DNA from 2 places in the Fictibacillus sp. EA-CB0309 genome. Region 2 is predicted to be linked to the other one. Evidence: a T-box and tRNA genes for the amino acid it is inferred to sense, from the RefSeq annotation. Region 2 holds a T-box; the other holds one or more tRNA genes.
The links. The T-box of region 2 lies ahead of ACEWFH_RS08280 (valine--tRNA ligase). A T-box ahead of a tRNA ligase gene usually reads a tRNA of that ligase, here a tRNA-Val.

Region 1: it has a tRNA-Val gene. The T-box ahead of ACEWFH_RS08280 (valine--tRNA ligase) is inferred to sense a tRNA for this amino acid. The anticodon was not compared.

Annotation. Positions count from the first base shown of each region.
Region 1 covers NZ_CP169271.1:3,636,059-3,647,745, reverse strand. Annotated here, with positions in the region: gene perR (peroxide-responsive transcriptional repressor PerR) at 1-127, shown strand, start outside; gene ACEWFH_RS20510 (YgzB family protein) at 170-535, opposite strand; gene ACEWFH_RS20505 (nucleotidyltransferase-like protein) at 655-1,521, shown strand; rRNA gene ACEWFH_RS20500 (16S ribosomal RNA) at 1,782-3,331, shown strand; rRNA gene ACEWFH_RS20495 (23S ribosomal RNA) at 3,520-6,457, shown strand; rRNA gene rrf (5S ribosomal RNA) at 6,522-6,636, shown strand; tRNA gene ACEWFH_RS20485 (tRNA-Asn) at 6,646-6,720, shown strand; tRNA gene ACEWFH_RS20480 (tRNA-Ser) at 6,725-6,816, shown strand; tRNA gene ACEWFH_RS20475 (tRNA-Glu) at 6,843-6,917, shown strand; tRNA gene ACEWFH_RS20470 (tRNA-Val) at 6,945-7,020, shown strand; tRNA gene ACEWFH_RS20465 (tRNA-Met) at 7,048-7,124, shown strand; tRNA gene ACEWFH_RS20460 (tRNA-Asp) at 7,130-7,205, shown strand; tRNA gene ACEWFH_RS20455 (tRNA-Phe) at 7,251-7,326, shown strand; tRNA gene ACEWFH_RS20450 (tRNA-Thr) at 7,334-7,409, shown strand; tRNA gene ACEWFH_RS20445 (tRNA-Tyr) at 7,492-7,576, shown strand; tRNA gene ACEWFH_RS20440 (tRNA-Trp) at 7,592-7,665, shown strand; tRNA gene ACEWFH_RS20435 (tRNA-His) at 7,681-7,756, shown strand; tRNA gene ACEWFH_RS20430 (tRNA-Gln) at 7,766-7,840, shown strand; tRNA gene ACEWFH_RS20425 (tRNA-Gly) at 7,900-7,974, shown strand; tRNA gene ACEWFH_RS20420 (tRNA-Cys) at 7,988-8,062, shown strand; tRNA gene ACEWFH_RS20415 (tRNA-Leu) at 8,085-8,169, shown strand; partial or broken gene ACEWFH_RS20410 (ATP-dependent helicase) at 8,313-10,515, shown strand; gene ACEWFH_RS20405 (YhgE/Pip family protein) at 10,779-11,687, shown strand, end outside.
Region 2 covers NZ_CP169271.1:1,495,156-1,506,842, forward strand. Annotated here, with positions in the region: gene hemB (porphobilinogen synthase) at 1-495, shown strand, start outside; gene hemL (glutamate-1-semialdehyde 2,1-aminomutase) at 512-1,798, shown strand; gene ACEWFH_RS08255 (LysM peptidoglycan-binding domain-containing protein) at 1,920-3,428, shown strand; gene ACEWFH_RS08260 (hypothetical protein) at 3,461-4,084, shown strand; gene ACEWFH_RS08265 (hypothetical protein) at 4,090-4,359, shown strand; gene ysxE (spore coat protein YsxE) at 4,356-5,348, shown strand; gene ACEWFH_RS08275 (hypothetical protein) at 5,510-5,707, opposite strand; T-box leader at 5,875-6,097, shown strand; partial or broken gene ACEWFH_RS08280 (valine--tRNA ligase) at 6,143-8,788, shown strand; partial or broken gene ACEWFH_RS08285 (bifunctional folylpolyglutamate synthase/dihydrofolate synthase) at 8,865-10,159, shown strand; gene ACEWFH_RS08290 (hypothetical protein) at 10,281-10,691, shown strand; gene ACEWFH_RS08295 (GGDEF domain-containing protein) at 10,625-11,687, shown strand, end outside.

The DNA.
Region 1 (11,687 bases), 1.8 Mb from region 2:
TGTGGATTTTCATTATCCTGGTCTAGACGAGGTTGAAAGTCTCGCAGAGTCTGTAACGGGCTTCGATGTAGGACGTCATCGTATGGAAATTTACGGAGTATGCCCGGATTGCAAAAGAAAACATTAATTAATAATAAAAAAAGCTGACTGCCATTACGGTAAGTCAGCTTTATCTATTTTCTTTACGCATTTGGCGTTTAGAATTATATTTTTCATCAAAATCTTCGCCTTCAAGACTTTTATCCATCGTAAGCGGCTGGTTGCAAGACATGCAAGCATCTACACGACCTAACACTTTTGTAACCTTACCACAGTTCGGACAAACGACCTGTACAGCTTGAGTAGAGATCATCCCGATCCAGAAGTAAACACCAGCGCTGGCGATTGTTGCGATAAACCCAACCACCATAAAAATTGACATAACGACAAAACTTGTCTTGAAAAACAGGCCTGCATACATGATGATAATACCTATAAACACAAGGCTTAAGGCAAACGTACGTATTTTATTAATTTTACTCGTATACTTTATCATACCTGTCCCTCCTCCGTTCATTAGTATAACATATGAACTCTCTAGAAAAGAAAAAGGATTTCTTTATTTGGTGTTGAAAGATAACAAACAGGATTTTGTTAAAATGGGAGATGACCTTCATGGAAGATATTTTACGCCCGCTATATCAAGAGAGAGCAAGCCACGAAAACACACTTGGTGTTCTTTTTGTTGAAAAAAACAAACCATTCAGCCCTGGAACCGATCACTTTGACTGCATTCTTCTAATAATAGTAAAAGAATCAGATCAACCTTTGATGATTAAACACTATGAATTCGATTCAGGATCGGCTGCTCTGCATGTTGTAACAGAAGACCTTCTTAATTCTTGGCTGATGCTAGGAACGAACAAAAGAGCTGTAGACTGGGTAATGAACGGCAAAGTTCTATTTAACCGTAACGAATACATAACAAGACTGCGAGACAGGCTGCACGAGTTTCCAGCAGAAGAAAGAACACATAAGATTGGTCTTGAGTTTGCAAAACTGCTTCGACGTTATAATGATGGGAAAGAACTATTTCACTCTGGTCATTATTTAGATGCGTTTAACAATATCATGCATGCTCTTCATCATCTAGCGCGTTTATCTGTTATTGAACATGGCTACTATCCCGAAGTTACGGTCTGGAATCAGGTGAAGATGATTCAACCGGAAATCTTCAAGTTATATGAAGAACTCGTTACAGGAGAAGAATCGATTGATAAACGAATTGAACTTCTATTACTAGCATCTGAGTTCTCACTCTCTTCTAAAACCAAATTAGGTGGGCACCACTTGTTAGGTGTTATTAAACAAAAAGATGAGTGGGCCTATCATGAACTTATGGAACATGATGAGGTTCAAGACTATGCGATAGATCTTCCTATGATTCTGACTCACTTAAAAGACAAGGGTTATATAAAGGCTATTAAGCGGGAAACAAAGAGCAAGAACCTGTACCATCGCTACTACTCAATAAAAGAATAAACTTTTTTATAAAAAGGTGTTGACCTGTTTATCCATATCGTGCTATATTATTTCTTGTCGCTGCGACACACAGAAACAATGTTGCAGACGGGAAACACGATAAAAAAACAGGTTGACATCATCTTTTTAAGATGTTATCCTAATAAAGTCGCCAAAACGAGCGACGCACGAAACACACAGTTCTTTGAAAACTGAACAAAAGAAATAGGTAAGGAATTAAATTAATTCCGTCAGTTTTAAAATCGAGCAAGACAAACACTTTTATGGAGAGTTTGATCCTGGCTCAGGATGAACGCTGGCGGCGTGCCTAATACATGCAAGTCGAGCGAATGAAGAGGAGCTTGCTCTTCTGATTTAGCGGCGGACGGGTGAGTAACACGTGGGTAATCTGCCTGTAAGACGGGGATAACTCCGGGAAACCGGGGCTAATACCGGATAATAAGAAGAAACGCATGTTTCTTTTTTGAAAGTCGGTTTCGGCTGACACTTACAGATGAGCCCGCGGCGCATTAGCTAGTTGGTGAGGTAACGGCTCACCAAGGCGACGATGCGTAGCCGACCTGAGAGGGTGATCGGCCACACTGGGACTGAGACACGGCCCAGACTCCTACGGGAGGCAGCAGTAGGGAATCTTCGGCAATGGGCGAAAGCCTGACCGAGCAACGCCGCGTGAGCGATGAAGGCCTTCGGGTCGTAAAGCTCTGTTGTTAGAGAAGAACAAGTACGAGAGTAACTGCTCGTACCTTGACGGTACCTAACCAGAAAGCCACGGCTAACTACGTGCCAGCAGCCGCGGTAATACGTAGGTGGCAAGCGTTATCCGGAATTATTGGGCGTAAAGCGCGCGCAGGCGGTCTCTTAAGTCTGATGTGAAAGCCCACGGCTCAACCGTGGAGGGTCATTGGAAACTGGGAGACTTGAGTGCAGGAGAGAAAAGTGGAATTCCACGTGTAGCGGTGAAATGCGTAGAGATGTGGAGGAACACCAGTGGCGAAGGCGGCTTTTTGGCCTGTAACTGACGCTGAGGCGCGAAAGCGTGGGGAGCAAACAGGATTAGATACCCTGGTAGTCCACGCCGTAAACGATGAGTGCTAGGTGTTGGGGGGTTCCACCCTCAGTGCTGAAGTTAACACATTAAGCACTCCGCCTGGGGAGTACGACCGCAAGGTTGAAACTCAAAGGAATTGACGGGGGCCCGCACAAGCAGTGGAGCATGTGGTTTAATTCGAAGCAACGCGAAGAACCTTACCAGGTCTTGACATCCTTTGACCACTCTAGAGATAGAGCTTTCCCCTTCGGGGGACAAAGTGACAGGTGGTGCATGGTTGTCGTCAGCTCGTGTCGTGAGATGTTGGGTTAAGTCCCGCAACGAGCGCAACCCTTGACCTTAGTTGCCAGCATTCAGTTGGGCACTCTAAGGTGACTGCCGGTGACAAACCGGAGGAAGGTGGGGATGACGTCAAATCATCATGCCCCTTATGACCTGGGCTACACACGTGCTACAATGGATGATACAAAGGGTTGCGAAGCCGCGAGGCCAAGCCAATCCCAAAAAGTCATTCTCAGTTCGGATTGTAGGCTGCAACTCGCCTACATGAAGCCGGAATTGCTAGTAATCGCGGATCAGCATGCCGCGGTGAATACGTTCCCGGGCCTTGTACACACCGCCCGTCACACCACGAGAGTTTGTAACACCCGAAGTCGGTGGGGTAACCCTTTTGGGAGCCAGCCGCCGAAGGTGGGACAGATGATTGGGGTGAAGTCGTAACAAGGTAGCCGTATCGGAAGGTGCGGCTGGATCACCTCCTTTCTATGGAGATTATGAAACAGCTTCGACTGTTTCGTAAGTACACCTATTCTTCTTTTGTTCAGTTTTGAAGGAACTTATGTTCTTTCAAGATGTTCTTTGAAAACTAGATATCGACATCCAAACAATATGCAAGGCAGATTTAACAATCTGCGCCAAGCAAGAATCTTTGATGTGTAAACATCATATAAGGTTAAGCTAGAAAGGGCGCACGGTGGATGCCTTGGCACTAGGAGCCGAAGAAGGACGGGACGAACACCGATATGCCTCGGGGAGCTGTAAGTAAGCATTGATCCGGGGATTTCCGAATGGGGGAACCCACCATCCGTAATGGGATGGTATCCATATCTGAATACATAGGGTATGAGAAGGCAGACCCGGGGAACTGAAACATCTAAGTACCCGGAGGAAGAGAAAGCAAATGCGATTTCCTGAGTAGCGGCGAGCGAAACGGAATCAGCCCAAACCAGAGGGCTTGCCCTCTGGGGTTGTAGGACACTCTACATGGAGTTACAAAGGAACGAAGTAGGTGAAGCGGTCTGGAAAGGCCAGCCAAAGAAGGTAACAGCCCTGTAGCTGAAACTTCGTTCTCTCCTGAGTGGATCCTGAGTACGGCGGGACACGTGAAACCCCGTCGGAATCCGGGAGGACCATCTCCCAAGGCTAAATACTCCCTAGTGACCGATAGTGAACCAGTACCGTGAGGGAAAGGTGAAAAGCACCCCGGAAGGGGAGTGAAATAGATCCTGAAACCGTGTGCCTACAAGTAGTCGGAGCCCATTAACGGGTGACGGCGTGCCTTTTGTAGAATGAACCGGCGAGTTACGATCCCGTGCAAGGTTAAGTTGATAAGACGGAGCCGCAGCGAAAGCGAGTCTGAATAGGGCGACATAGTACGTGGTCGTAGACCCGAAACCGTGTGATCTACCCATGTCCAGGGTGAAGTTCAGGTAACACTGAATGGAGGCCCGAACCCACGCACGTTGAAAAGTGCGGGGATGAGGTGTGGGTAGGGGTGAAATGCCAATCGAACACGGAGATAGCTGGTTCTCCCCGAAATAGCTTTAGGGCTAGCCTCGCGGCAAGATTCCTGGAGGTAGAGCACTGATTGGACTAGGGGCCCCCACAGGGTTACCGAATTCAGTCAAACTCCGAATGCCAGAGAATTATCCGCGGGAGTCAGACTGCGAGTGATAAGATCCGTAGTCAAAAGGGAAACAGCCCAGACCATCAGCTAAGGTCCCAAAGTATACGTTAAGTGGCAAAGGATGTGGAGTTGCCCAGACAACCAGGATGTTGGCTTAGAAGCAGCCACCATTTAAAGAGTGCGTAATAGCTCACTGGTCGAGTGACTCTGCGCCGAAAATGTAACGGGGCTAAACGTATCACCGAAGCTATGGCTTGTACCGTATGGTACAGGGGTAGGGGAGCGTTCGAAGTGCAGCGAAGTCAGACCGGAAGGACTGGTGGAGCGCTTTGAAGTGAGAATGCCGGTATGAGTAGCGAAAGACAAGTGAGAATCTTGTCCATCGAAAGCCTAAGGTTTCCTGAGGAAGGCTCGTCCGCTCAGGGTTAGTCGGGGCCTAAGCCGAGGCTGAAAAGCGTAGGCGATGGATAACAGGTTGATATTCCTGTACCACCTCCTTTCCGTTTGAACAATGGGGGGACGCAGTAAGGTAGGGTGAGCGCACTGATGGAATAGTGCGTCTAAGCAGTTAGGCTGTTGGGTAGGCAAATCCGCCCAACGTGAAGGCTGAGCTGTGATGGCGAGGGAAATTTTAGTACCGAAGTCCCTGATCCTACACTGCCAAGAAAAGCCTCTAGTGAGGAAAGAGGTGCCCGTACCGCAAACCGACACAGGTAGGCGAGGAGAGAATCCTAAGATGATCGGGAGAACTCTCGTTAAGGAACTCGGCAAAATGACCCCGTAACTTCGGGAGAAGGGGTGCTCTGATAGGGTTTGTCGCCCGAGAGAGCCGCAGTGAATAGATCCAAGCGACTGTTTAGCAAAAACACAGGTCTCTGCGAAACCGCAAGGTGAAGTATAGGGGCTGACACCTGCCCGGTGCTGGAAGGTTAAGAGGAGGGGTTATCCCTTACGGGAGAAGCTCTGAATTGAAGCCCCAGTAAACGGCGGCCGTAACTATAACGGTCCTAAGGTAGCGAAATTCCTTGTCGGGTAAGTTCCGACCCGCACGAAAGGTGTAACGACTTGGATACTGTCTCAACGAGAGACCCGGTGAAATTATAGTACCTGTGAAGATGCAGGTTACCCGCGACAGGACGGAAAGACCCCATGGAGCTTTACTGCAGCTTGATATTGGATTTTGGTACAGCTTGTACAGGATAGGTAGGAGCCTGAGAAGCCGGAGCGCCAGCTTCGGTGGAGGCGTCGGTGGGATACTACCCTGGCTGTATTGAAATTCTAACCTTGAACCGTGATCCGGTTCGGAGACAGTGTCAGGCGGGCAGTTTGACTGGGGCGGTCGCCTCCTAAACAGTAACGGAGGCGCCCAAAGGTTCCCTCAGAATGGTTGGAAATCATTCGCAGAGTGTAAAGGCACAAGGGAGCTTGACTGCGAGACCTACAAGTCGAGCAGGGACGAAAGTCGGGCTTAGTGATCCGGTGGTTCCGCATGGAAGGGCCATCGCTCAACGGATAAAAGCTACCCTGGGGATAACAGGCTTATCTCCCCCAAGAGTCCACATCGACGGGGAGGTTTGGCACCTCGATGTCGGCTCATCGCATCCTGGGGCTGAAGTAGGTCCCAAGGGTTGGGCTGTTCGCCCATTAAAGCGGTACGCGAGCTGGGTTCAGAACGTCGTGAGACAGTTCGGTCCCTATCCGTCGCGGGCGCAGGAAATTTGAGAGGAGCTGTCCTTAGTACGAGAGGACCGGGATGGACACACCGCTGGTGTACCAGTTGTTCCGCCAGGGGCATAGCTGGGTAGCTACGTGTGGACGGGATAAGTGCTGAAAGCATCTAAGCATGAAGCCCCCTCAAGATGAGATTTCCCATCACGTTAAGTGAGTAAGACCCCTTAGAGATGATGAGGTTGATAGGTCTGGTGTGGAAGCGTGGTGACACGTGGAGCTGACAGATACTAATCGGTCGAGGGCTTATCCTTAAAAAGCATAACGTTTGGAAACGTCGTATCTAGTTTTGAGAGAACATACTCTCAATATAATTGGTTCAGTGATGATGGCGAAGAGGTCACACCCGTTCCCATACCGAACACGGAAGTTAAGCTCTTCAGCGCCGATGGTAGTTGGGGGTCTCCCCTGTTAGAGTAGGACGTCGCTGAGCCATACATATTCCACAGTAGCTCAGTGGTAGAGCTATCGGCTGTTAACCGATCGGTCGTAGGTTCGAGTCCTACCTGTGGAGCCATATTGGAGAGCTGTCCGAGAGGTCGAAGGAGCACGATTGGAAATCGTGTATACGGTCAACCCCGTATCAAGGGTTCGAATCCCTTGCTCTCCGCCAGATACATACTCTCTAGCTCAAACTATGGCCCGTTGGTCAAGCGGTTAAGACACCGCCCTTTCACGGCGGTAACACGGGTTCGAATCCCGTACGGGTCACCACTTTTATACATAACCAACTTAAAATATGGAGGATTAGCTCAGCTGGGAGAGCACCTGCCTTACAAGCAGGGGGTCGGCGGTTCGAACCCGTCATCCTCCACCATAAACTTTTATATCATATTTATATCATCGCGGGGTGGAGCAGTCTGGTAGCTCGTCGGGCTCATAACCCGAAGGTCGCAGGTTCAAATCCTGTCCCCGCAACCAATATTGGACTCGTGGTGTAGTGGTTAACATGCCTGCCTGTCACGCAGGAGATCGCCGGTTCGACCCCGGTCGGGTCCGCCATTTTTATTTAAACGGTGGTTATACAACACCAAGAATTTAATTCTTGGCTCGATAGCTCAGTCGGTAGAGCAGAGGACTGAAAATCCTCGTGTCGGCGGTTCGATTCCGTCTCGAGCCACCATTTTTTTGCCGGTTTAGCTCAATTGGTAGAGCAACTGACTTGTAATCAGTAGGTTGGGGGTTCAAGTCCTCTAGCCGGCACCAGTTTTTTCTTCCTTAAATGGAATAAAAAACTTATTGAAATACAGGGTGTTTATGTTTTATAATAAAACCTGTCTTCATTTGTGGAGGGGTAGCGAAGTGGCTAAACGCGGCGGACTGTAAATCCGCTCCCTCCGGGTTCGGCGGTTCGAATCCGTCCCCCTCCACCATCTTATTTTCCTTATAGGGGCATAGTTTAAAGGTAGAACGAAGGTCTCCAAAACCTTTGGTGTGGGTTCGATTCCTACTGCCCCTGCCAAATTTTAATACTGTGGCGGTCGTGGCGAAGTGGTTAACGCATCGGATTGTGGTTCCGACATTCGGGGGTTCGATTCCCCTCGTCCGCCCCATTTAACTATTGGGCTATAGCCAAGCGGTAAGGCAACGGACTTTGACTCCGTCATGCGTTGGTTCGAATCCAGCTAGCCCAGCCATTTTTATTTTTATGACATATGATGATTTTAACAACATATTATAAGTTAATTAAATGCTTGCGGAAGTAGTTCAGTGGTAGAATACAACCTTGCCAAGGTTGGGGTCGCGGGTTCGAATCCCGTCTTCCGCTCCATTTTTTATATTCTGGCGGCATAGCCAAGTGGTAAGGCACGGGTCTGCAAAACCCTTATCCCCCGGTTCGAATCCGGGTGCCGCCTCCATTCCAATTCAAAAGATTTACATGCCGGTGTGGCGGAATTGGCAGACGCGCACGACTCAAAATCGTGTTCCTTCTGGAGTGTCGGTTCGACCCCGACCACCGGTACCATTTTACTTAACTTAACATTTAAACTTAAAACTTCTCACGTTTGTGGGGAGTTTTTTTATTTTGATGTTATTTTGCTTAAAGGCAAATATTGTACACTAATAGAAGATAACAAGATTCATTTTCATCAAAGGGGGTACTGAATAATGGAAGATTTCTTCATTAAAATGAAAAAGGATTTAGGCATCGCTTTAAATGATGTTCAAAAAAAGCGGTTCTGCAGACTGAAGGACCTCTTCTATTGCTCGCATCACCAGGGTCAGGGAAAACAACCACGATCATCATGCGGATCGGTTATTTAATTAAGCAAAAAGGTATAAATCCATCTCGTATAAAGGCTGTTACATTTAGTAAAGCCTCAGCAAATGATATGAAAGCACGGTTCATGAGATTTTATCCTGATCTTCCGCCTGTCGATTTTTCTACTATACATAGCTTTGCCTTTGAAGTAGTTAGGAATTATTACAGAGGGACGGGGACATCTTTTCGAATTATTGAAGGGGAGCAAGAGTTAGGTGAGAATGCAGCGTCCGTTGAAAACGTTCCGTTAAATAAGAAGCTTATATTGAGAAATTTATTTAAGTCAATAGTAGGTGAGAACATAACTGAGGACCAAATGGAGGAGCTTGCAACCTATATCAGTTACATTAAAAATAAAATGCTACCTAGAGAACAGTGGTCCACCGTATCATGTGATGTACCGAAAGCGGAACAAATTATTATGGAATACGAAGAATTTAAACGTTTGGATCAAAATCAAATTTTATTGGATTTTGATGATATGCTTACAATTGGTAATGAGGTACTAGAAAACAATCAAAACTTGCTGATTCTGTATCAGCAAAGATACGATTATGTTTTAACGGATGAAAGTCAGGATACTTCACTAGTCCAGCATTCGATTATAGAAAAATTGGTTTCTATCCATAAAAATATATGTGTTGTGGCCGATGATGATCAATCGATCTATAGCTGGAGAGGTGCTGAGCCTTCTTATTTACTTGAATTTAAGAAGGTGTATCCAGAAGTGGTTATACTTTTTATGGAGCAGAACTATCGCTCAACTCAGGACATCGTGAATGTTTCTAACCAGTTGATTAAACGAAATAAAAATAGATACGAAAAGAATATGTTTACAGAGAATCCACCGTTTGAGCCTATTGAAATAAGGAATCTTATCAATTTTAAGGAACAATCTAAATACTTGGTAAAGGAACTTAAAGATGAAGGTCAACTAATGGAAGTAGCCATTTTATACCGTAACAATTCCTCATCTATTGGATTAATGAATGATTTTGATCGTGCAGGAATTCCTTTTATATGAAGGATGCTGACAATCGCTTTTTTTCACACTGGGTCGTTCAAGATATATTGAATTTTATGCGGATGGCTTTTACAGATAAGAGGCCAGATATTTTAGAAAAAATTCATTTAAAATTTAACGGTTATATTAGTAAGCAGCAGATGAGTGCTTTAAAACAATTGAATAACAGCGATTCTGTATTTGATAATTTACTGAAACATGTAAAATTACAGGAATACCAGGTCAAACTTTTGGAATCAAGTAAAAAAACATTTAAAGAAATGAAAGAGATGGAGCCTCTCCTGGCTATTCGTGTCATAAGGGATCAATTAGGTTACGAGAAGGCACTTGAGAAGATAAGTAAGAGTCTTGGGTTCCGTATTGATTACTTGATTGGTATTTTAAATACGCTTGAAGAGATTGCATCAGACCTTAAGAATCTTGAGGATTTTGCAAAAAGATTAAAGCATTTGGAAGCTGTTCTAAAAACAGCAAAAAAGAAAAAAGGTCAAAATGCCGTAACGCTATCTACTTTTCATAGCTCAAAGGGTCTTGAATTCGAGAAAGTATATATGATCGATTTAGTAGATGGAGTTATTCCTTCAAGTGAAGATCAATCTGACAGCAAACTAATGGAGGAATCTACTCGTCTTTTTTATGTAGGAATGACCCGTGCAAAGAAACAATTGAAACTTCTTACTTATAGTTATAGTGACGGAAAGAAGACAGAAGAGTCCCTATTTGTTGCAGACGTTAGGAATATCATTAATCCTCCAGATCAAACTTCATCCATCGAATCTGTTGGTTCAAGTAATCGAGAAAAAGTTAGGAATGAAAAAAGATAAATGGAGTTCCGTACAATCCTAATGCAATTCGAGAAAAGGAGCATTGCATGCTGGTCAATTCGTTGTACATAGGGTATTTGGAACTGGTGAAATTATGAATGTGAATGAAGAGTTGATTCATATGAAATTTTCATCCAAAGAAAAAAGCTATCTATTAAAACATGTCTGGAAATGGGATTATTAGAGCCTGTTATTAAATAAAATTAGTGAAGCGGACACTATCTTCTGTGGTGTTCGTTTTTATTTTATACAATATAGGCCGAAATCCCTTAAATATTTTAATATTTTACAATTTTCTGATTAATAAGAAGGATTTATCCTTGTTTATCCGAATTATACATTTTAGTAGAAGTGAATACTTATTCACTTTTATCAATGTTCTTATTTTGTATAAACGGGGGTAAAGGGATGAGTGTCTTTCGCTTATTTATGGTTGAAATGGTAAAGCTGGCAGCAAAAAAGGGGTGCTGATTTCAGTTATTGCAGCGTTGCTCGTACCGGTCGTGTATGGTGGTATTCTTCTATCACCGACATGGGGGCCGTACGACAATTTGTCGAACTTGCCTGTTGCGGTGGTAAACAAGGACAAGGGAGCTATGTCCGGGGAAGAACCAATCAATGTAGGGCAGGATTTGGTAGCAGATTTAAAGAAGGGTCAGGATCTCGGATGGGACTTTGTTAGCTCGGCTGAAGCTAAAAAAGGTCTTGATAGCCTGAAGTACTACATGGTTATTGAGATTCCTGAAGACTTCTCACAAAGAGTCACAACGGTTTTAGAAGAGAATCCGCAAAAACTCGAATTGACTTATATTCAAAATGAAGGCTTAAACTTCATGGCGGCACAAGTAACGAGAAGTGCTTCGGAAAAGTTAAGAGAGAAACTTGGGGATAAGATTACTGAGAAGTATGCGAACAATATGTTTGCAAGTCTTGGCGACGTTTCTGAAGGATTTCAAAAAGCAGCAGACGGATCAGACAAACTAAATACGGGTATGACTGATCTTCATGATGGAACGAGCCAACTTTTGGAATCGCTTACAAATAAAGCGGCCGATATTTCAAAGTTAGCAAATGGTGCTAAAGAACTTCAAAACGGTACAGGTCAAATGGTAAATTCATTAGCAGCAAAACAGCCTGATATCAGTAAACTAGCAGATGGTTCACAAAAATTGAGTGCTGGTACGAATGAATTGCTGCAATCACTTCAATCCAAATCAGGCGATATTTCCAAGTTAGCTGCTGGTTCTGCAGCAGCGAATGAAGGTACTGGATTGTTATTGCAAGGGTTAAAGGATAAACAATCAGGTATTAGCGATCTTGCAGAAGGAGCCAAGCAGCTGGGAGATCGAATCCCTGAATTAAAACAGGGTACA
Region 2 (11,687 bases):
ATTGCACCTTCAAACATGATGGATGGTTTTGTTGCAGCCATCAGACAAGGATTGGATGAGGCAGGATACTACGATGTGCCCATCATGTCTTACGCTGTTAAATATGCATCATCTTTTTATGGCCCGTTTCGTGATGCTGCCCATAGCACGCCTCAATTCGGTGACAGAAAAACATATCAAATGGACCCGGCAAACCGTTTAGAAGCACTGCGTGAAGCTGAATCAGATATTGCTGAAGGTGCTGACTTTTTAATGGTGAAACCAGCACTTTCTTACCTAGATATTTTAAGGGAACTAAAAGACAGATATCCTCTTCCACTGGTTGCTTACAACGTCAGCGGAGAATATTCCATGATAAAAGCAGCTGCAATTAATGGATGGGTAGATGAAAAGAGCATCGTGCTTGAGAAATTGATTTCAATGAAAAGAGCAGGAGCAGATTTGATCATTACGTACTTTGCTAAAGATGCTGCAAGATGGCTGAATGAAAAATAAGAGAAAGGGTGTTGGTATGAGAAGCTTTGAACGATCGATAGCAGCTTTTAACGAAGCAAAGGAAGTAATGCCAGGGGGCGTTAACAGTCCTGTTCGAGCATTTAAATCAGTAAAAATGGACCCTGTTTTTATGGAACGCGGAAAAGGATCGAAAATTTATGACATCGATGGAAATGAGTATATCGATTACGTTTTGTCGTGGGGACCATTAATTTTAGGACATGCCGATGACCAGGTAGTAAGAGCACTTAAAGAAACAGCTGAACTTGGAACAAGCTTTGGTGCTCCAAATGAAATGGAAACAAAATTAGCCAAGCTTGTGATTGACCGTGTGCCGTCCATTGAAGTTGTTCGTATGGTGAATTCAGGGACAGAAGCAACGATGAGCGCCCTGCGTTTAGCTCGTGGATACACAGGAAGAAGCAAGATCGTTAAATTTGAAGGATGTTATCATGGGCATGGAGATTCTTTATTGATTAAAGCAGGTTCTGGTGTTGCAACACTGGGTCTCCCAGATTCTCCAGGTGTTCCCGAAGGTATAGCAAAAAATACAATAACTGTTCCATACAATGATCTCGAAAGTCTTCAAGTAGCTTTTGATCAATTTGGAGAAGACATTGCTTGTGTTATTGTTGAGCCTGTTGCAGGAAACATGGGTGTTGTTCCGCCACAAAAAGGGTTCCTTGAAGGCGTTCGCAAAATGACTGAACAACACGGCTCTCTATTAATCTTTGATGAAGTGATGACAGGATTCCGAGTGGATTATGAATGTGCACAAGGTTACTTTGGCGTAACTCCTGATCTAACGTGTTTAGGAAAAGTAATCGGAGGCGGTCTTCCAGTTGGTGCGTATGGCGGGAAACGTGAAATTATGGAACAAATCGCGCCGAGTGGTCCAATTTATCAAGCGGGAACGTTATCAGGTAATCCGCTTGCTATGGCAGCCGGGTATGCTACACTTTCGCAACTTACAAAAGAAAGCTATGTTTATTTTCAAAAGCTGGGTGATCTGTTAGCAACAGGAATCTCTGAAGCTGCAGAACATTATGGTGTGGAACATACAATCAACCGTGCGGGAAGTATGATTGGATTCTTCTTTACTAATAAAGATGTCATCAATTATGAAACAGCTAAGTTATCGAATTTGGAACATTTTAATTCTGTTTTCCGAACGATGCTTCAGGAGGGAATTTCGTTGCCTCCTTCACAATTTGAAGGATTGTTCTTATCTACTGCTCATACGGAAGAAGATATTAACAAGACGGTAGCTGCGTTTAGAAAAGCTTTTTCTCAATTAAAATAATGAGAACCGATAGCGTTCGCTTTTAGAAGCGGGCGCTATTTTTATTATAATCATATTTCGTCCTCTTCTCTCATACACCTATATTGTATAACTATATGCAAACCGAAAGGAGGAGAAGGGCATGAGTCAATCGAAGCTGCGTTTCTCCATTGAGGAGTCTGTTTGGCTTAAGAAAGGACAGGAAGTAGCTGAAGTTTTGTCGATGTCACTTGATCCTGAAATTCGTATTACAGAGGAAGCCGGACAGGTTTATATCAAGGGAGCCCTTATTTTAAACGGCAGATATCGTGCGGAGAATCAAGATCAGAATGCGAGTGATTCAGAATTAAATCCGCTGGCTGAGAGCGTTTCTTACCGTTCTCTTACACAGTTAAGTGTTGCGGAAGATGGAGTAACTGACATCACTCATCGTTTTCCGGTGGACATTACAATACCGTCCTATCGCGTAGAAGATGCAAATGAGGTAAAAGTGGAAGTTGAATCATTCGAATACGAGCTTCCAAATTCTACTTGCTTTGAACTTTCTGCATCTATCTGTATATACGGCATAAAAGATGAGAAGCAGCGACAGGAAAGTCAAACGTATGATTCTCCAAAAGAGGAGGTACGTACGGTAATCGCTGAAGAGCGGTCGGCACAAAAAGAAGAGAAACAAGAAAAAGATATTTTTGCACCTTTCCAATTTGAAGCACGGCAAAGCGGTGGAGTACCGTCACAGCCTCAGCCAAACGAGTTTTTAGCTCGATTTAATGAGATTAATGCTGAAGTTCGTGATGAAAAGAAAACAGCTTTTGAGTTTAAACCGCATTTTGAAGTATCAGATGACAGGACAATGGAGGCTACTTTTGATTCGTTAAAATCCATTGCCTTTTCAAGTGAAGATACTCGCCATGCTGACTCATCTTCTGCATCTTCTAACGATGAACCTGAAGTTCACTATGAAGAAGATAATGAAGTTTACGGTGAAGTAGAAGCTACAGATCAAGCTGATTACTCAGACGCCTACGATCATGAAGAAGAAGAGGCTTATGAAAGCTATCAAGCTCAGCAAACACCAGACTATGAAGCACAAACGTACCAAGATCAAACAAACAGCTATCAAAGTCAGTCACCTTATCAAGATACGAATCGCCCATATTCTTATAATCCTTATCAGCAGCAAGAAGCATATCAGCAGCAGCCTAATCACTATGCAAACTATCAATATCAACAAAATCATTCAGAACGTCCTTCTTATTCCAATCAATATGAGTATGGTGAACAATCTTATGAGACAGAACAAGAATACGAGGGTTCAAGCTATCAACAGATGGAGGAAGATCAGGATTCATCTTATGCATATGAAGATAATAGCTATGCAGAAGCAGAATCTGCATCACAGCCAGTGGCTGAACAGGAAGATCGTGATGAGCCTAGAGATGAAAATGCACTTTATTTAACGAAGATGCTCTCTGCTAAAGAAGACCGTTTTTCTAAGATGAAAATGTACATTCTTCAGCGAGGAGACTCTTTAGAGCACATATGTGAGAGATATGATATCTCATTAAATACGCTGATGCGCATGAATCGATTACAGCAAGGTGAAGTATCTGAGGGGCAGATTATATATATCCCAGTAAGTTCACGTTAAGATGAGGTGCTGTTATGGGGCTTATTAACACCTTGGAAAATGAATATGAACTGTACGGGATAAGATGGAAAGAAAAACCTCATATCATTATGACCGACTTTGGGGAGAAACGTATTCGCTATTGGACGGAGGAAGAACGGTTAAAATGGCATGTTAAGTGGCGCGATGAGTCTTCAAAAGGCTCGGGCGCTGTGCCAGACCGTATGATTCGTACTAAAAGTGGGAAATTTGCAATACAATATGGTGAACAATGGATTTCCATACATGATCATGCAGAAGCTTTATTCGGCTGTGATGAGGTAGAACGATGGGGACAGTTCATCGGTATGTTATTAAATTCTGCCGTTAAATCTGATATGAAGGAGAACCCAGTCCTTCAAACAGAACTTCCGGTATTTGATATGAATCACTGTTTGCGCATGACTCAAAAATACATGGAAGCTAATTTCCACGTTATAACAACGAGTATTCATGAAGCAAAAGAGCGTCTTCTGCTTTCTGAGGCAATCAGGAGTAGGGTGAAGAAAAGTACATTGCCTGTTCTAGAAAGAGAGATAAGTTTAAAAAATGGAAAAAAATCTTTCATTTCTTATTTTACCAGGGTGGTGATGCTTGGCCGGTTAGAGGATACCTGCCTCTTCGAACGTTCTTTTTAGAGTGGTTGGAACATTCTTCAGCTCTTTCGTTAAAATTGCTGTTAACAGAGGTAAATAAGTACTTCTCTTTGGACCAGGAACAAGGATTACTCCTTTTAGCTGAGATTGTTACACCCTGGGAAATCTATGATTGCCTAAACCAATTGGATAACAGCTCATTAGAAAGAATGGTAGAGGGACTTAAGAAGTATGAAGAATGTTGGAGTGCAAACCGAACACTTGTAAAGACTGTAACAGAATGGTTTGATGAAAAAAGAAGGAAGGTGGCCCTATGACAACGGAAAAGGAAACATTAAATTACGGGCCCGTCCTTTTTCATTATGATCTATTTCCTGAAAAATTGGAGCAGCATGGGAAAGTGAAGAAGGTCATAACGAAAAGGGGTACATTTGCATTAAAAGAAGCAGAGATGACTGAGGATGAAAGAAGCTGGTTTACGCATGTGATCCAGCGTCTTTCAGAAATAGGCTTTCACCAGGTTGTACCTCTGTATCCGACAAAGTTTGGTGATTACACTGTACAACTAGGTTCAAGAACGTACTATTTGATGCCTTGGTTTGCTTCAGATGAGAGAAACGAAAGAGCAAAAGATGAAGTGCTTCTCGATCACTTAGGAAAAGTTCATGCATTAACGCTAAAAGAACAAGACTTTTCTAATGAAGTAGTTGAACATTCTTATCAGTACCTCATGAACCGATGGGAAAATAGACAATATGAGATGGAACGGTTTACAGAAGAAGCAGAACAGAAAACGTATATGTCCCCATTTGAATTAACCTATTTAAGCCATTTTCATCAAATCATGAGAATGACTGAAGAAGCAAAAAGAAGATTAAAAGATTGGTACGATACGTGTCAAAGGGAAAAACGTTACCGGAGCGTCCTTTGTCACGGGAAAGTTTCAAGAAATCACTTAATTTTTAACCCGACAGGTGAAGGTCATCTCCTTAACTTTGAAAAAGCAGTACTTGATACGCCAGTTAGGGACTTAGCGGTCTATTTCAGGAGAGCTGCACATCAAAGAGAATGGACAGTGGAAGAAGGAAAGTTTTTATTAGATCTTTACGAGAAACATGTACCATTGTTGAATGAGGAAAGAGGATTATTAATTAGTTATTTATCTTATCCTGAACCCGTTTTTAATGCAGTGGATCTATACTGCAGCAGACGAAACGATTATTCTCAAATTGAAATGGTGCATCGACTGGAGAGCAGAATAAGAGCAATGAAAAAATCCGGGATTTTTGCGATGCGATTATGCTAGCACCTCCTCCTGCGCCTTTAGATAATTCGGATTCTGTTCCGACGAAAATTCACATAAATGACGAAGGAGATCACATATAACACGTATATGTGATCTTTTTTTATTTCCTATTATCGCAATAAAATCAATGATTTTCTCTAAAACAACATTATGGATATTTTTTATAGAATATCGTAAGCGAAACAAAAATGGAGGATTACTAAGGTTAAAAGAATAATAAAATCTACAGCAGATGGAAATAGTATCGTCCTCAAAAGCTGAAAGATAATAAGTGGTGCAGTCAATTGTCCGATCGTTTGTTTAAGTGTTACAAACCAGCCAGCAGGAAAACGTGCTTTTCGAAAATACTTTCTAGCCAAGAAAAGCCCCCATTCGCCCATTTTAAATAATTTATGCAAAAACACGATTAATGTGAAAGACAGGCTTTCACTAAAATGAGTTGTGGTGAATAGAATAACTTTTACAAGTTAAGGTTATGCTATTGACTAAAAACAGATATGTTGTATAAAATATACTCAGATTCTATATTGAAGCGTAGATAGGGAATAGTACAAATGTAACGCCTTTTAGAGAGAGGATTCATCTGCTGAAAGAATCCTTAAGGAAAGTTCGTTGGAAGTCGCCCTTGAGCATCTTCTTTGAAACGTAGTAGGAGAAGACGGTCCATCCGTTATGAATGAAGTGTACAGCAAGTTTATTTAGACTTGCCGTAAAATAAGGTGGTACCGCGGAGTCCTTTCGTCCTTTATGACGAAAGGGCTTTTTTGTTTTTGGAAATAAAGGAGGAGAATAGAATGACGAACGAACAGAAAGAACTGACGATGCCAACAAAGTATGATCCGAAGGCAACCGAAGAAAACCGTTATGATTTTTGGCTGAAAGGTAAGTTTTTTGAGGCGAAAGGCGAGGAAGGGAAACAGCCTTATACGATTGTAATCCCACCTCCAAACGTTACAGGAAACTACATCTTGGGCATGCATGGGACACAACCCTTCAAGATATCTTAACACGTACAAAACGCATGCAAGGGTATGATGTATTATGGCTGCCAGGTATGGACCATGCGGGAATCGCAACACAGGCAAAGGTAGAAGGAAGCTGCGTGAAGAGGGTATTTCACGTTACGATCTAGGACGCGAAAAGTTTTAGAAAAATCGTGGGAATGGAAAGAAGAGTACGCTAAGTTTATCCGTCAGCAATGGGCAAAACTCGGGCTGGGTCTAGACTATTCTCGAGAGCGTTTTACGCTGGATGAAGGACTCTCAGATGCGGTTAAAGATGTATTCGTTACGCTTTATGAAAAAGGATTAATCTACCGTGGTGAATATATTATCAACTGGGATCCGCAAACAAAAACAGCACTTTCCGATATTGAGGTTATTCACCAAGATGTTCAAGGTGCTTTCTATCATATGAAATACCCGCTTGCTGATGGATCAGGTCACATTGAAGTAGCGACAACTCGTCCTGAAACGATGCTCGGTGATACAGCGATTGCCGTACATCCGAAAGATGAGCGCTATCAGCACTTGATTGGTAAAAAAGCAATCCTCCCGATCGTTGGGCGTGAGATCGAAATTGTTGGTGATGATTATGTTGATATGGAATTTGGTTCTGGTGCTGTAAAGATTACACCTGCACATGATCCTAACGATTTTGAGATTGGAAACAGACACAACCTTGAGCGTATCCTTGTTATGGATGAAGGCGGCAAGATGAACGAAAACGCTGGAAAGTATCAAGGCTTGGATCGCTTTGAATGCCGTAAACAGATTGTTAAAGATCTTCAGGAGCAAGGCGTATTATTTAAAATCGAAGAACATATGCACTCAGTTGGACACTCTGAGCGAAGCGGAGCGGTTGTTGAGCCATACTTATCAACACAATGGTTTGTTAAAATGCAGCCATTAGCAGAAGAAGCGATCAAGCTTCAACAAGGTGAAGATAAAGTAAATTTTGTTCCTGATCGCTTCGAGAACACGTATATGAGGTGGATTGAAAATATCCGTGATTGGTGTATCTCTCGTCAGCTTTGGTGGGGTCACCGTATCCCTGCTTGGTTCCATAAAGAAACAGGAGAAATTTACGTTGGTAAAACAGAACCAAAAGATCCGGAAAATTGGGAGCAGGATACGGATGTTCTTGATACGTGGTTCTCGTCTGCATTATGGCCATTCTCCACTATGGGGTGGCCTGATGAAGAAGCTGCTGACTTCAAACGCTACTTCCCTGGAAATGTTCTTGTAACAGGATATGATATCATTTCTTTCTGGGTTTCAAGAATGATCTTTCAATCGTTAGAGTTTACGGATCAAAAGCCGTTTAACGACGTATTAATTCATGGACTCGTTCGTGACTCTGAAGGCAGAAAGATGAGTAAGTCACTTGGCAACGGTGTAGATCCGATGGATGTGATCGAGAAGTATGGTGCCGATGCATTACGTTTCTTCTTATCTACAGGGAGCTCGCCAGGAAACGACCTTCGTTTTTATTGGGAAAAAGTAGAGTCTACTTGGAACTTTGCTAATAAGATCTGGAACGCATCTCGTTTCGCTTTAATGAACATGGATGGCATGCAGTATGATGAGATTGATTTAAGAGGAAAGAAATCACTCGCTGATCAATGGATTCTTACTCGATTGAACGAAACATCAGAAGACATCACTCGTCTGATTGATGCTTACGAATTTGGAGAAGTTGGACGTCTTCTTTATAACTTTATCTGGGATGACTTGTGTGACTGGTACATTGAAATGGCGAAGCTTCCTTTATACGGAGAAGATGAAGAAGCGAAGAAAACAACACGTTCGGTACTCGCCTATGTGTTAGACAATACACTTAGATTGCTTCATCCGTTCATGCCGTTTATTACAGAAGAAATCTGGCAGCATCTTCCTCATGAAGGGGAGTCAATCACGGTTGCATCATGGCCAGAAAAGAAAGAGGACCTTCATTTCCCTGAAGCAGCTAAAGAATTTGCTCTTATTACAGAAGTGATTCGTTCAGTTCGTAACATCCGGTCAGAGATGAACGTTGCACCAAGTAAACCAATCGAGCTTCAAATCAAGCCGAAGAATAAAGAAATTCTTGCTGCTCTAGAAAAGAATCGTCAATATTTAGTTCGTTTCTGTAATCCGAGTGAACTTGTGATCTCAGATGAAATCTCTGCACCTGAAAAAAGCATGAGCACCGTATTAACAGGTTTAGAAATGTACCTTCCTCTTGAAGGACTGCTTAACATTGATGAAGAGATTAAGCGACTAGAAAAAGAAGCAGAAAAGTATGCGAAAGAAGTAGAGCGTGTACAGAAAAAACTAAGCAATGAAGGCTTCATGAAAAAAGCACCTGAAAAGGTTATCGATGAAGAACGTGCAAAACAAGCAGATTATCAGGAAAAATATGATAACGTATTAGCGCGTATTAAAGAACTTCAAAGCTAAAAAATGTATAAATTGAGGCGGATCCTTATTACAGCAGGGATTCGCCTTCTTTTCGGTTAAGAAAGGCGGGAATTACGTGAATTCTTACGATGAAGCACTAGAATGGATTCATAGCTTATTAAAATTTGGAATAAAGCCAGGGCTAAAAAGAGTGGAATGGCTGTTAGAAAGAACAGGAAATCCTGAAAAGAAGTTAACCCTCATACATATTGCAGGAACGAATGGTAAGGGATCAACTTTAGAGTATTTAAGAAGTATTTTCTATGAAGCGAACTATTCTGTAGGTACTTTTACATCTCCATATCTGATTACGTTTAATGAAAGAGTCTCGTTAAATGGTCTGCCAATTGCTGATGAAGAACTTCTTCATTATTCGAGAATGTTAAAGCCACTTGTGGATGAGGTGTCTACCACATCACTTGGAAGTCCTACTGAGTTTGAAGTAATCACCGTTATTTCCCTTTTGTATTTTGCAGACAAGAAACCAGATGTTGTTCTGTATGAAACAGGGCTTGGCGGTCTTTACGATTCTACAAATGTAATTACACCAATCTTAAGTCTTATAACCAACATTGGCTTTGACCACATGGGTATACTCGGTGACACACTTGAGGACATTGCGTTTCAAAAGGCAGGAATTATAAAACCGAACGTCCCAGTTATTTCTACAGTTGAACAAGATAGTGCTATCAGTGTGATAAAACAAAAAGCAAAAGAAACAAAATCAGAATCATACTTTCTAGATCGTGACTTTTCTGTGCTTCATCTTAAAAGTATGGATCAGGGTGAGCGGTTTATTTTTAAAGATTTTGATAAGACGGAACATGAATACCTTATATCGATGAAAGGAACTCATCAAATAAAGAATGCAGGACTCGCTGCTGCAGCTATTATGCACTTAGTGAAGTCAGGTGAATTTAACATCTCCACTTCCGAAATTAAAGTAGGCCTAAATAAAGCAAATTGGGCTGGAAGATTTGAAAAAGTATCACAATCACCCGATATAATAATTGACGGTGCGCACAATCAGCAAGGAGTTCATGCACTTAAACAAACATTGATTAATCACTATCAGTCAAAAAGAATTTTTTACTTTTTGCGGCATTGCAGGATAAAGAGTATGGAAACATGATGAAAGACTTAGAAAGTGTTGTGTACGAGGCGTACTTCACGACATTTAATTTTCCGCGAGCTGCGTCTGCTGAGCAATTACTAGCAGAAAGTCCTTTTAAAAGGTCTATTGCTATTTCATCATGGGAAGAAGCTTTAAACCATGCTAAAGGACAATTAAAAGAAGAAGATGTCCTAATTATCACAGGTTCGCTGTACTTTATTTCTGAAGTAAGAAAAACTTTTCAAAATTTGGAATAACATTTATTGTAATTTTTTGAACTTTTGATAAAATTAAAGATAATGAATTTGTCCTAGTAAAAAAGATGTGTTTTTAAAGATCACATAAAGCAAGAGAGGGGACAAGGTGTTGACTACACGGATGGCAAATAGAAAAAAACGTATGTTTCTTGTAATTGCATGGATATGTTTATTCCCGCTTGCCATTTGGACGGCTACGCAGATGACAAGCAACCAGCCTGAAATCAACTTTATTGATTTAGGCATTATCTCCCTATTAGCAATTGTTGTTTCTAGTTTTCCTATTAAAGTTCTAAATTCAAACATCTCTTTTATGTCAGGAATTAATCTAGCTGTATTTTTGTACTTTGGATTAACTGTAGCACTTTTTATAACGCTTGTAGCCGTAGTCGCAATGTTCTTGTCCCTAAAAATACATATAATCAAAGAATATTATAGATATATGGCAAATACGCTTATGTTTACATGGATTATTATCTGCGAAAGCGCCGTATTCCATCTTTTTGGAGGGAAGTCGGTGCGTTTGAAGTAAACGAATCTATCAACTTAATACCTGTTATTGCATATGTGGGAACAGGCTTAGTTTTAAACCATGTAGCCATATACTTGCTTGTTAAATTTCTCTACGAAGAAGAAGTCGCTTTTTTTGAACGTGATGCAGTGTGGGACCTTGTTTCAGAAGTTTTAGCAATTCCAGTGGGTCTAATGTTATTTGTTCTTTATTCGCAATTAGGACGCCCAGGAATCTTTTACGTAGGACTTCCTTTTCTATCGCTCTCTATCATTATTAATCTGTACCATTCGAGCCAGCAGATTAACGATGCTCTTCAAAAAGCGAGTGAGATCGGCCAACAGCTTTCTGAGCATTTAAAAGTGAACCATATCTTAGATGTTTTTATTGAAAAATTAATCGGTTTTATGAATGTGGATTTTGCATTTATCTATGATGCTGATGCAGGTGAACATTTGAAAATCATACGCCAATATGCAAGTGAAGAAGGAATATTAACAGCTGTTCCTATAAAAAAACATGAAGCGATCAGCGGGAGAGTATGGGCGACGGGTAAGAGTATTCGTTACAGTAAACTGAAAGCTTGGCGGAACATTTCAGAGCTATTCTTTCATGGGAAAGCTCAATCCGTACTATCTGTACCAATGATCCGAAATCAAAGAATTGTTGGAATCATTACTTTTGCTTCCAAAGATAAGCATGCGTTTCATAAACATCATTTGATTATTTTAGAGATCTTAGCCAACTATTTAGCTGTTGCTATCGATAATGCTAGAAACTATGAGTCTACAAAATTAAAAAGTGAACAATGTCCACTAACGGGTTTGTATAATTATCGCTATTTTGAAGATCTTTTGACGGATATGTATCAAAATTATGAGTATTTCAGAAAGCAATTTTCAGTTATCCTTTTGGATATCGATCATTTCAAAAAAGTGAATGATACATATGGACACCAAAGTGGTAATGAAGTGCTGATCTTATTAGCCAGAAGACTGGAGAAATTTATTGGTGATC